Linked DNA regions of Actinoallomurus bryophytorum. The protein of the gene in region 2 binds, or shares a complex with, the protein of the main gene of each other region. Links are inferred from orthologs where the notes say so. Each region holds a gene or a part of one and is shown on either strand. Other genes may lie near its edges.

What was found. The genes of interacting proteins can lie anywhere in the genome.
Region 1: the proteins of tig (region 2) and rpsG are in contact, whole or in part, in a crystal structure (PDB 3GTY), measured with the Thermotoga maritima proteins. The link is inferred for Actinoallomurus bryophytorum from one-to-one orthologs. Residues at the interface, in WP_004081061.1 of Thermotoga maritima: Glu122, Val124, Val129, Leu130, Tyr133, Glu188, Gly259, Ile262, Tyr263, Glu266, Ser270, Glu273, Gln274, Glu277, Arg308, Gln311, Ile312, Ser315, Tyr316, Glu325, Arg329, Arg336, Leu363, Phe366, Trp367, Arg373, Leu377, Arg381, Leu384, Glu387; in WP_004081843.1 of Thermotoga maritima: Lys34, Lys52, Lys55, Glu59, Arg62, Gln63, Glu66, Asn67, Lys69, Val71, Arg95, Ala109, Lys110, Lys111, Gly112, Arg113, Pro114, Glu117, Glu121, Ile124, Ala125, Tyr127, Asn128, Asn129, Thr130, Gly131, Lys135, Asp139, Arg142, Met143.

Annotation. Positions count from the first base shown.
Region 1 is NZ_VFOZ01000001.1:3,848,781-3,852,869, forward strand. What follows is about bases 1-2,789. They hold rpsG (30S ribosomal protein S7), read left to right. Parts: upstream 1-1,054; coding sequence 1,055-1,525; downstream 1,526-2,789. Other genes in these bases: FB559_RS43950 (hypothetical protein), read left to right, coding at 1-214; rpsL (30S ribosomal protein S12), read left to right, coding at 679-1,053; fusA (elongation factor G), read left to right, coding at 1,619-2,789. Also shown: more of fusA, read left to right, coding at 2,790-3,679; tuf (elongation factor Tu), read left to right, coding at 3,762-4,089.
Region 2 is NZ_VFOZ01000001.1:5,458,287-5,463,787, reverse strand. What follows is about bases 2,603-5,501. They hold tig (trigger factor), read right to left. Parts: upstream 4,802-5,501; coding sequence 3,404-4,801; downstream 2,603-3,403. Other genes in these bases: FB559_RS25630 (class II aldolase/adducin family protein), read right to left, coding at 5,058-5,501; FB559_RS25640 (ATP-dependent Clp protease proteolytic subunit), read right to left, coding at 2,603-3,215. Outside these bases: FB559_RS25655 (transcriptional regulator), read left to right, coding at 1-448; ATP-dependent Clp protease ATP-binding subunit ClpX, read right to left, coding at 449-1,735; FB559_RS25645 (ATP-dependent Clp protease proteolytic subunit), read right to left, coding at 1,894-2,550; more of FB559_RS25640, read right to left, coding at 2,577-2,602. UniProt on the Bacillus subtilis protein: Involved in protein export. Acts as a chaperone by maintaining the newly synthesized protein in an open conformation. Functions as a peptidyl-prolyl cis-trans isomerase.

The sequences.
Region 1 (4,089 bases), 1.6 Mb from region 2 along the record:
CGGACAGCAGCAGGGGTACGGCCAGCAGGCCGCGCCCTACGGTCAGCAGCAGCCCTACGGCCAGGAGCAAGCGGGCCAGGCCGGCTATCCCGGCTACGGGCAGTCGGCGGCCCCGGCCACCGGCGGCGAGTCGAAGCAGAAGCTCTGGATCGCCCTCGGCGGCGGCGTGGTCGTCCTGATCATCCTGTTCATCATCCTGTTCGTGGCCCTCTGAGAGGGCGGCGCGTCTCTGCTTCCAACCGGGAGCGAACTACGACACAATGCCGACGGAACAAACCGTCGGCATTGTGTCGTTGTAGAGGAAGACTCGCCACGCCACGCCGATGTGGTAGAGCCTTGTTTTGACCCATGCGCGGGTGTTGGGTAGTCTCTCCCTTCGTGCCCGCGGTTCGCGGGTTCAACGTGCGTGCACACCGATCTCGGTGCCTTACCGTCGTGAAGTCGACGCGGTGACCGGCCTGAAGTCAGCGTGCGGCGCGGATTCGACTCCCTGAGTTCACCTGGCCTTTCTCGGCTGAGTGCAGGAGGGCGTGCGCGACACGCCCGACCACGGGGGTCGGAGACAGAAGCAAAACGGCAGGTCATGGCCGCAGGATGGTCGTGACCGGCTGGCCGCGCGAGAGCGCGGCAGACCCCAGCAATGACTCAACGGCTTGGTACGAGGAAGACGGAGACGCGGTGCCCACGATCCAGCAGCTGGTCCGCAAGGGCCGCCAGGACAAGGTGACCAAGAACAAGACGCCGGCGCTCAAGGGAAGCCCGCAGCGCCGCGGCGTCTGCACGCGCGTCTACACGACGACGCCTAAGAAGCCGAACTCCGCGCTGCGCAAGGTCGCCCGTGTCCGCCTGACGAGCGGGATAGAGGTCACGGCCTACATCCCGGGCGTTGGACACAACCTGCAGGAGCACTCGATCGTGCTCGTGCGTGGCGGCCGTGTGAAGGACCTTCCGGGTGTTCGGTACAAGATCATCCGGGGGTCACTGGACACCCAGGGTGTCCGGAACCGGAAGCAGGCCCGGAGCCGCTACGGCGCGAAGAAGGAGAAGAGCTGAGATGCCTCGCAAGGGCCCCGCAGGTAAGCGCCAGCTGATCGCTGACCCGGTGTACAACTCGCCGTTGGTCACTTCGCTGGTCAACAAGGTCCTGCTCGACGGCAAGCGGTCGATCGCTCAGAGCATCGTGTACGACGCCCTCGAGGGGTGCCGTGACAAGAGTGGCAACGACCCCGTCGTGACGCTCAAGCGCGCACTCGACAACGTCAAGCCGACCCTTGAGGTCCGCAGCCGGCGAGTCGGTGGCGCCACCTACCAGGTGCCCGTCGAGGTTCGCCCGGCGCGCAGCACCACCCTCGCGCTCCGCTGGCTCGTGCTCTACGCGCGGCAGCGGCGTGAGAAGACCATGACCGAGCGGCTGATGAATGAGCTGCTCGACGCGAGCAACGGCCTCGGCGCGAGTGTGAAGAAGCGCGAGGACACGCACAAGATGGCGGAGTCCAACAAGGCCTTCGCTCATTACCGCTGGTAACCCCAGCACCAAGACGTACGAGACTAGACGAGGGCGCGAGCAGTGGCTACTCAGACCGGCGTAGACCTGGCCAAGGTCCGGAATATCGGGATCATGGCCCATATCGACGCGGGCAAGACCACCACAACCGAGCGGATCCTGTACTACACCGGTGTCAACTACAAGATCGGTGAAGTCCATGAGGGCGCAGCCACCATGGACTGGATGGAACAGGAGCAGGAGCGCGGCATCACGATCACGTCTGCCGCGACGACCGTCCACTGGGCGGTCGACGACGTCGACCACACGATCAACATCATCGACACGCCCGGGCACGTTGACTTCACCGTCGAGGTGGAGCGCAACCTGCGCGTGCTGGACGGTGCCGTGGCGGTCTTCGACGGCGTCGCCGGGGTCGAGCCGCAGTCCGAGACGGTGTGGCGTCAGGCCGACCGTTACAACGTGCCGCGGATGTGCTTCGTCAACAAGCTCGACCGCGTCGGCGCGGAGTTCCACCGCTGCGTCGACATGATCGTCGATCGCCTGCACGCCACTCCGCTGGTGCTGCAGATCCCGATCGGTGCCGAGGCCGACTTCAAGGGCGTTATCGACCTGGTCCGCATGAAGGCCCTGGTGTGGAGCGCCGAGGCGGCCAAGGGCGAGATGTACGACGTTCTCGACATTCCTGACACGCACGCCGATGCCGCCCGCGAGTGGCACGACAAGCTGGTCGAGACGCTCGCCGAGGCCGACGACGAGATCATGGAGCTGTACCTCGAGGGCAACGAGCCCACGGTGGAGCAGCTGGTCCCGGCCATTCGCCGGGCCACGATCGCCGGCAACCTCACCCCGGTCACCTGTGGCACCGCGTTCAAGAACAAGGGCGTGCAGCCGCTGCTCGACGCGATCGTCAACTACCTCCCCTCGCCGCTCGACGTCGAGTCCATCAAGGGCCACGACTACCGCGACGAAGAGAAGGTCATCGAGCGCAGGCCGAGCGAGGAAGAGCCGTTCGCGGCTCTCGCTTTCAAGATCATGAGCGACCCGCACCTCGGCAAGCTCACCTTCATCCGCGTCTACTCGGGCTTGCTGGAGACCGGCACCACGGTCCTGAACAGCGTGAAGGACCGCAGGGAGCGCATCGGCAAGATCTACCGGATGCACGCGAACAAGCGCGAGGAGATCGAGCGCGTGGGCGCGGGCGACATCGTCGCGGTGATGGGGCTCAAGCAGACCACCACCGGCGAGACGCTCTCCGACATGAAGAGCCCGGTGATCCTGGAGTCGATGAACTTCCCGGCTCCGGTCATCAACGTCGCCATCGAGCCCAAGACCAAGGTCGACCAGCAGAAGCTGGGCACCGCGATCCAGCGGCTCGCCGAGGAGGACCCGTCCTTCCAGGTGCGGACCGACGAGGAGACCGGCCAGACCATCATCTCCGGCATGGGCGAGCTGCACCTCGAGGTGCTGGTCGACCGCATGAAGCGGGAGTTCAAGGTCGAGGCCAACGTCGGCCGGCCGCAGGTCGCCTACCGCGAGACCATCCGCCGCAAGGTGGAGAAGGTCGAGTACACCCACAAGAAGCAGACGGGTGGCTCGGGCCAGTTCGGCCGCGTCATCATCGACCTGGAGCCGCTCGGCGGCGGCAGTGACGGCTACGAGTTCGAGAACAAGGTCACCGGTGGCCGCATCCCGCGGGAGTACATCCCGTCGGTCGACGCGGGTTGCCAGGAGGCGGCCGAGTTCGGCGTGCTCGCCGGATACCCGCTGGTCGGAGTCAAGGTCACTCTGCAGGACGGCGCCTACCATGACGTCGACTCCTCGGAGCTGGCCTTCAAGATCGCCGGTTCCATGGCGTTCAAGGAGGCGGCTCGCAGAGCCGACCCCGCGCTGCTGGAGCCGATGATGGCCGTCGAGGTCACCACTCCTGAGGACTACATGGGTGACGTCATCGGCGACCTGAACGGCCGTCGTGGCCAGATTCAGGAAATGGGCGAGCGTCACGGAGTCAAGGTCATCAAGTCCACCGTGCCACTGTCCGAGATGTTCGGATACGTCGGTGACCTGCGGAGCAAGACTCAGGGACGCGCCGTTTTCACGATGCAGTTCGACTCCTACGCCGAGGTCCCAGGGAACGTCGCGCAGGAGATCATCGCCAAGGCGCGCGGCGAATAACGCCCGAGCCGAGTGACTCAACCAGCCACATTCACGAAATACGTACGTCGCAGGGCGTCAAGAGAGATTCAAGGAGACACCAGTGGCCAAGGCCAAGTTCGAGCGGACGAAGCCGCACGTAAACATCGGCACCATTGGGCACATCGACCACGGGAAGACCACCCTTACCGCGGCGATTACCAAGGTGCTCCACGACAAGCACCCTGACCTGAACCCCTTCACGCCCTTCGATGAGATCGACAAGGCACCGGAGGAGCGCGAGCGGGGTATCACGATCTCGATCGCTCACGTCGAGTACCAGACCGAGAAGCGTCACTACGCCCACGTCGACTGCCCGGGTCACGCCGACTACATCAAGAACATGATCACCGGCGCTGCCCAGATGGACGGTGCGATCCTGGTCGTGGCGG
Region 2 (5,501 bases):
CGCGCCCGCACAGGCCGGCGGTCTGCGGCGGGACGACTCCCCCGGCACTCAGCAGCTGACGTCACGGCAGCGGGAGCAGCTGCGGGCGGCCGGCATGCCGAACCCGCTGACCGCCGTCTACCACCAGGCGGCCGAGGGCAGCACGACCGTGCTGTTCATCGGGTCCTCTGGGCACATCGACGCACCGGCCGCGCGGCTGAGGGAGTTTCTCAGCGGGCTCGCGGAGAGTACGGGATCGACCGGCCGCGTGCCGGCCGGATACCCGGCCGGTCGCCTCAAGGGCACGGTCATGTGCCTGGACCGGCTGAGCACCGGTCAGGCGACGCTCGCGACCTGCGGATGGGCGGACGAGGCCACGCTCGGTGTCATCACCACTGATGGGGGCGACGCCGCGCAAACGGCAGGACTGCTCCTGTCGATGCGCGACGACATGGAGAAGAAGGCCTGATCAGGCCGACTTCTCGCGCGGCTCCCGCTTGGTGCGCTCCCGGGGTACGAGTGTCGGGTTGACGTGCTCGAGGACCGCCTCGCGAGTGATCACCACACGGGCGACGTCGGCGCGGCTCGGCACCTCGTACATCACCGAGAGCAGGACTTCTTCCATGATGGCGCGCAGCCCGCGGGCACCGGTGCCCCGCAGGATCGCCTGGTCCGCGATCGCCTCGAGGGCGTCCTCGGTGAACTCCAGGTCGACTCCGTCGAGCTCGAACAGCCGGTGGTACTGCTTCACCAGAGCGTTGCGCGGCTCGGTGAGGATGCTGATCAGCGCCTCACGGTCGAGGTTGTGCACGCTCGTGATGACCGGCAGCCGTCCGACGAACTCCGGGATCATGCCGAACTTCAGGAGGTCCTCCGGCATGACATCGGCGAACCGGTCGGCGATGTCGCCCTCGTCGTCCTTGGTGCGCAGGACCGCGTTGAAGCCGATGCCCTGCTTGCCGACGCGTTGCTCGACGATCTTTTCCAGACCGGCGAACGCCCCACCGCAGATGAACAGCACGTTGGTGGTGTCGATCTGGATGAACTCCTGGTGGGGATGCTTGCGGCCGCCCTGCGGCGGAACGCTCGCGGTCGTGCCCTCCAGGATCTTCAGCAGCGCCTGCTGAACGCCCTCACCGGACACATCACGCGTGATCGACGGGTTTTCGCTCTTGCGGGCGACCTTGTCGACCTCGTCGATGTAGATGATGCCGGTCTCGGCCTTCTTGACGTCATAGTCAGCGGCCTGGATCAGCTTCAGCAGGATGTTCTCGACGTCCTCGCCGACATAGCCGGCCTCGGTGAGGGCGGTCGCGTCGGCGATCGCGAACGGGACGTTGAGCAATTTGGCGAGCGTCTGCGCGAGGAGCGTCTTGCCGGAGCCGGTGGGGCCGAGCAGCAGGATGTTGGACTTGGCGAGCTCGACGCCCTCGTCCCTGCCGCCGTTGCCGCCGCCACTGCCCGACTGGATCCGCTTGTAGTGGTTGTAGACCGCCACGGACAGGGCCTTTTTGGCCTTGTCCTGCCCGATCACGTACGAGTCGAGAAACTCATAGATCTCGCGCGGTTTTGGCAGGTTGTCCCACTTGAGGTCGGATGACTCGGAGAGCTCTTCTTCGATGATCTCGTTGCAGAGATCAATGCACTCGTCGCAGATATACACGCCCGGACCCGCGATGAGCTTCTTGACCTGCTTCTGGCTCTTTCCACAGAACGAGCACTTGAGCAAGTCACCACCGTCGCCGATGCGTGCCACCCTGTCTCCTTTTCGTGGGGCCGCTCACCCGCGAGGAGCGGGGCGAGGGAGCGAGCTGAGGCTCTCGACGTTGTCTCGACGTTACCGCCTGGCGGGCGGTGAGTGAGCCCTCCGGTGTAGTCAATCTGACGGACACCCGAGGGTCACCCAAGGGCCGCTTATGACGACACTACCTCGGAAGCGCGCTTCTTGCGGCTCTCGATGATGTCGTCGATGAGACCGTAAGTCTTCGCCTCCTCCGCCGTCAGGAATCTGTCTCTCTCGATGTCCCGGCGGACCTTCTCAACATCCTGGCCGCTGTGCCGCGACAGGATCGTTTCCATCTCCGCGCGGATACGGAGGATCTCGTTCGCCTGGATCTCGATGTCGCTGGCCTGACCATAGCCGCCTTCGGTGGCCGGCTGGTGGATCAAGATCCGCGAGTGCGGCAGAGCCGCGCGCTTGCCGGCCGTGCCGGCCGACAGGATGACCGCCGCGGCCGAGGCCGCCTGGCCGATGCAGACCGTCTGGATGTCGCAGCGCACGAACTGCATCGTGTCGTAGATCGCCGTCATGGCGGTGTAGGAGCCGCCGGGCGAGTTGATGTAGATGCTGATGTCACGCTCGGGGTCGATCGACTCCAGCGTGAAGAGCTGGGCCATCACGTCGTTGGCGGACGCGTCGTCGATCTGCACCCCGAGGAAGATGATCCGCTCCTCGAAGAGCTTGTTGTACGGGTTCATCTCCTTGACCCCGTACGTGGTGCGCTCGACGAACGACGGAATGATGTAGCGGCTCTCCACGGGCTGGACGCCGGCCGTGATCTGGTGACTCATTGGGTTCAGTCCCCTCGCGTCAAAGGTCATGACACCGCGCCCTCGGAGGCGACCTGAGTGGCGTTGTGCACGACGTGATCGATGAAGCCGTAGTCCTTGGCTTCGTCGGCCGTGAACCAGCGGTCACGGTCGGAGTCGGCCTGGACCTGCTCGATCGTCTGACCGGTGTGGAAGGAGATGCGCTCGGCGAGCGTCTGCTTCACGTACAGCATCTGCTCGGCAAGGATCTTGATGTCGGAAGCCGTGCCGCCGATGCCGCCGGACGGCTGGTGCATCATGATGCGCGCGTGCGGCAGGGCGTAGCGCTTGCCCGCCGTGCCGGCGCAGAGCAGGAACTGCCCCATCGAGGCGGCCAGGCCCATGCCCACCGTGGCGACGTCGTTGGGGACGTACTGCATCATGTCGTAGATCGCCATACCGGCGGTCACAGAGCCGCCGGGCGAGTTGACGTAAAGGTAGATGTCCCGCCGGGAGTCCTCGGCCGCGAGCAGCAGCAGCTCAGAACAGATGCGGTTGGAAATGTCGTCATCGACCTGCTGCCCGAGGAAGACGATCCGCTCACGCAGCAGGCGCTGGTAGAGCTGGTCGCCCAACGGCAGTAGGGGCGCCTCGGCCGTACGCGCCTGAATGGGCGCCGGCGGGTCGAAGGTCGGAGGCGTGGTCACTGGGTCACCTGCTCCGGAGTCGTGGTTCGTGGTCGGTTGCTTGCGACATTAACGCGCTGCGGCGAGGGCTTTGGCCGCCAGGGTCGCATGTTCGCTGTGGGCGTGGAAGCTCGCCCGGACGCTCACGATCTCCGGAGACGCGAACGGGCCGGCGCGTCACGCGCCGGCCCGCCAGGTCTTCGCTCGGATCAGGCGTCGGCCTTGTCCTCTTCGGCCTCGGGCGTCTCCGCGGCCTCCGAGTCCCCGCCGTCTTCGTCCCCGCCGGCCTCGTGCCGCAGCATGGCCGCGATGTCGACGTCAGTGCCCTTGTCGTCAGTGGCCTTGACGTGCTCCACGACGAGGTTGAGAGCCTTGGAACGCAGAACCTCGGACACGATCGCCGGGATCTGGTTGTTCTCGGTCAGGTGCTGGGCCAGAACGTCCGGCTGCACGCCCATCTGCATGGCGTTGCGCACGACGTACTCGGTCAGCTCCTCGTTCTCGACCGTCAGCTCCTCCTGAAGGGCGAGCTGGTCGAGGATGAAGCCGCCCTTGACCGCGTCACGCGCACCCTCCGCGATCTCCTTGTCGTACTCCTCGGCGGACTTCTTCTCCTCCTCGAGGTACTTGTCGCGGCTCATGCCGTACATCTGGAGCTGCTGGTCGAGCTGCTCGTTACGGCGCTGGACCTCGCTGTCGATCACGCTGTCGGGCAGCGGGATGTCGAGCTTTTCCATCAGCGCCTCGAGCGCCTTGTCGCGCGCCTGGCCGAGCTGCTGGTGGAGCTTCTGGTCCTCGAGGCGCTTGCGGATGTCGGCCCGCAGCTCCTCGATCGTGTCGAACTCGCTGCCGAGCTGGGCGAACTCGTCGTCGAGCTCGGGCAGCTCCTTGATCTTCACGCTGTGCACCGTGACGGTGACCTCGGCGTCCTGACCCTCGTGGTCGCCGCCGACCAGCGTCGTCGTGAAGGTCTTGGAGTCGCCGGCGTTCATGCCGACGATCTGGTCGTCGAGACCCTCGACCGACGAACGGCTGCCGACCTCGTAGGAGTAGCCGCTGGTGCGGGCGTCATCGACGTCCTCACCGTCGACCGTCGCGGCCAGGTCGATCGAGGCGAAGTCGCCCTCCTCGGCCGGACGGTCGGCGTTGGTCAGCGTCGCGAACCGCTCGCGGAGGTTGGAAAGGGTCTCCTCGATCTCCTCGTCGGTCACCTCGACCGAGTCGACGGTGATCTCGAGGCCGTCGTACTCGGGCACCTCGAACTTCGGCCGGATGTCGACCTCGGCGGTGAAGGCGAACTGCTCGTTGTCCTCGAGCTCGGTGATCTCGACATCGGGCTGGCCGAGCGCGAACAGCTCGGTCTCCTCGACGGCGCGGCCGTAGAGGCCGGGGAGCGCGTCGTTGACCGCCTCCTGCAGGACCGTGCCGCGGCCGACGTACTGGTCGATCAGGCGGGCAGGCACCTTGCCGGGGCGGAATCCCTTCAGGCGCACCTGCTGCGAGAGCTCCTTGTACGCCTTGTCGAGGTTGGGCTTCAGCTCGTCGAAAGGAACCTCGACGGTGAGCTTGACCCGAGTCGGGCTCAGCTCCTCCACATCGGTCTTCACTTGGGCGGTCTCCTTGATCCGGCCGCGGCACGGATTTCACGTTGGATGTCGTGGGCGGCTGCGTTTTTCAGCCGGGACGCGGGCACGTCAAAGTGCGTCACCGCGCCTTCGCGCGCCAAGTCTATGGTGTTCCGGCGCGCCCGCGGACAGTTGGGGCGGCAATGCGGCACCAAGTATTGCGAAAGCGCACCCCGCCGGAGACCCCCGGGCCGGTCCGGCGTCCATGACGGCTTGGATTTTCCAGCCCCATTTGGACCTAGTTCGCGGCGTTCGCCCCTGGGCCGTACGTGGTGAGCTTCCGCCGGACACGCTCGATCTCCTCCGGCGGCAGCAGCCGCGGCTCGCCTCCGGCGCTCGCCCGCAGGTACACCTCGCAGATCCACTCCAGGTGGACCGCCTGGGAGTAGGCACCGGCGAGGGTGGCGGCGTACGTGACCGCGCCGTGGTTGCCGAGCAGGCACGCGGTACGGCCCTGGAGCGCCGCGATCATCTCGGCCGCCAGCTCTTCGGTGCCGTACGTCGCGTACGGGGCCACGCGCACCGGCCCGCCGAACATCGCGATCAGGTAGTGGATCGGCGGGACCTCGGCCACCAGGGTGGACAGCACGGTGGCGGACGTCGAGTGGGTGTGCACGATCGCGCGGGCGTCCGTACGGGCGTAGACGGCCAGGTGCATGGGGAGTTCGGTGGTCGGCCGGAG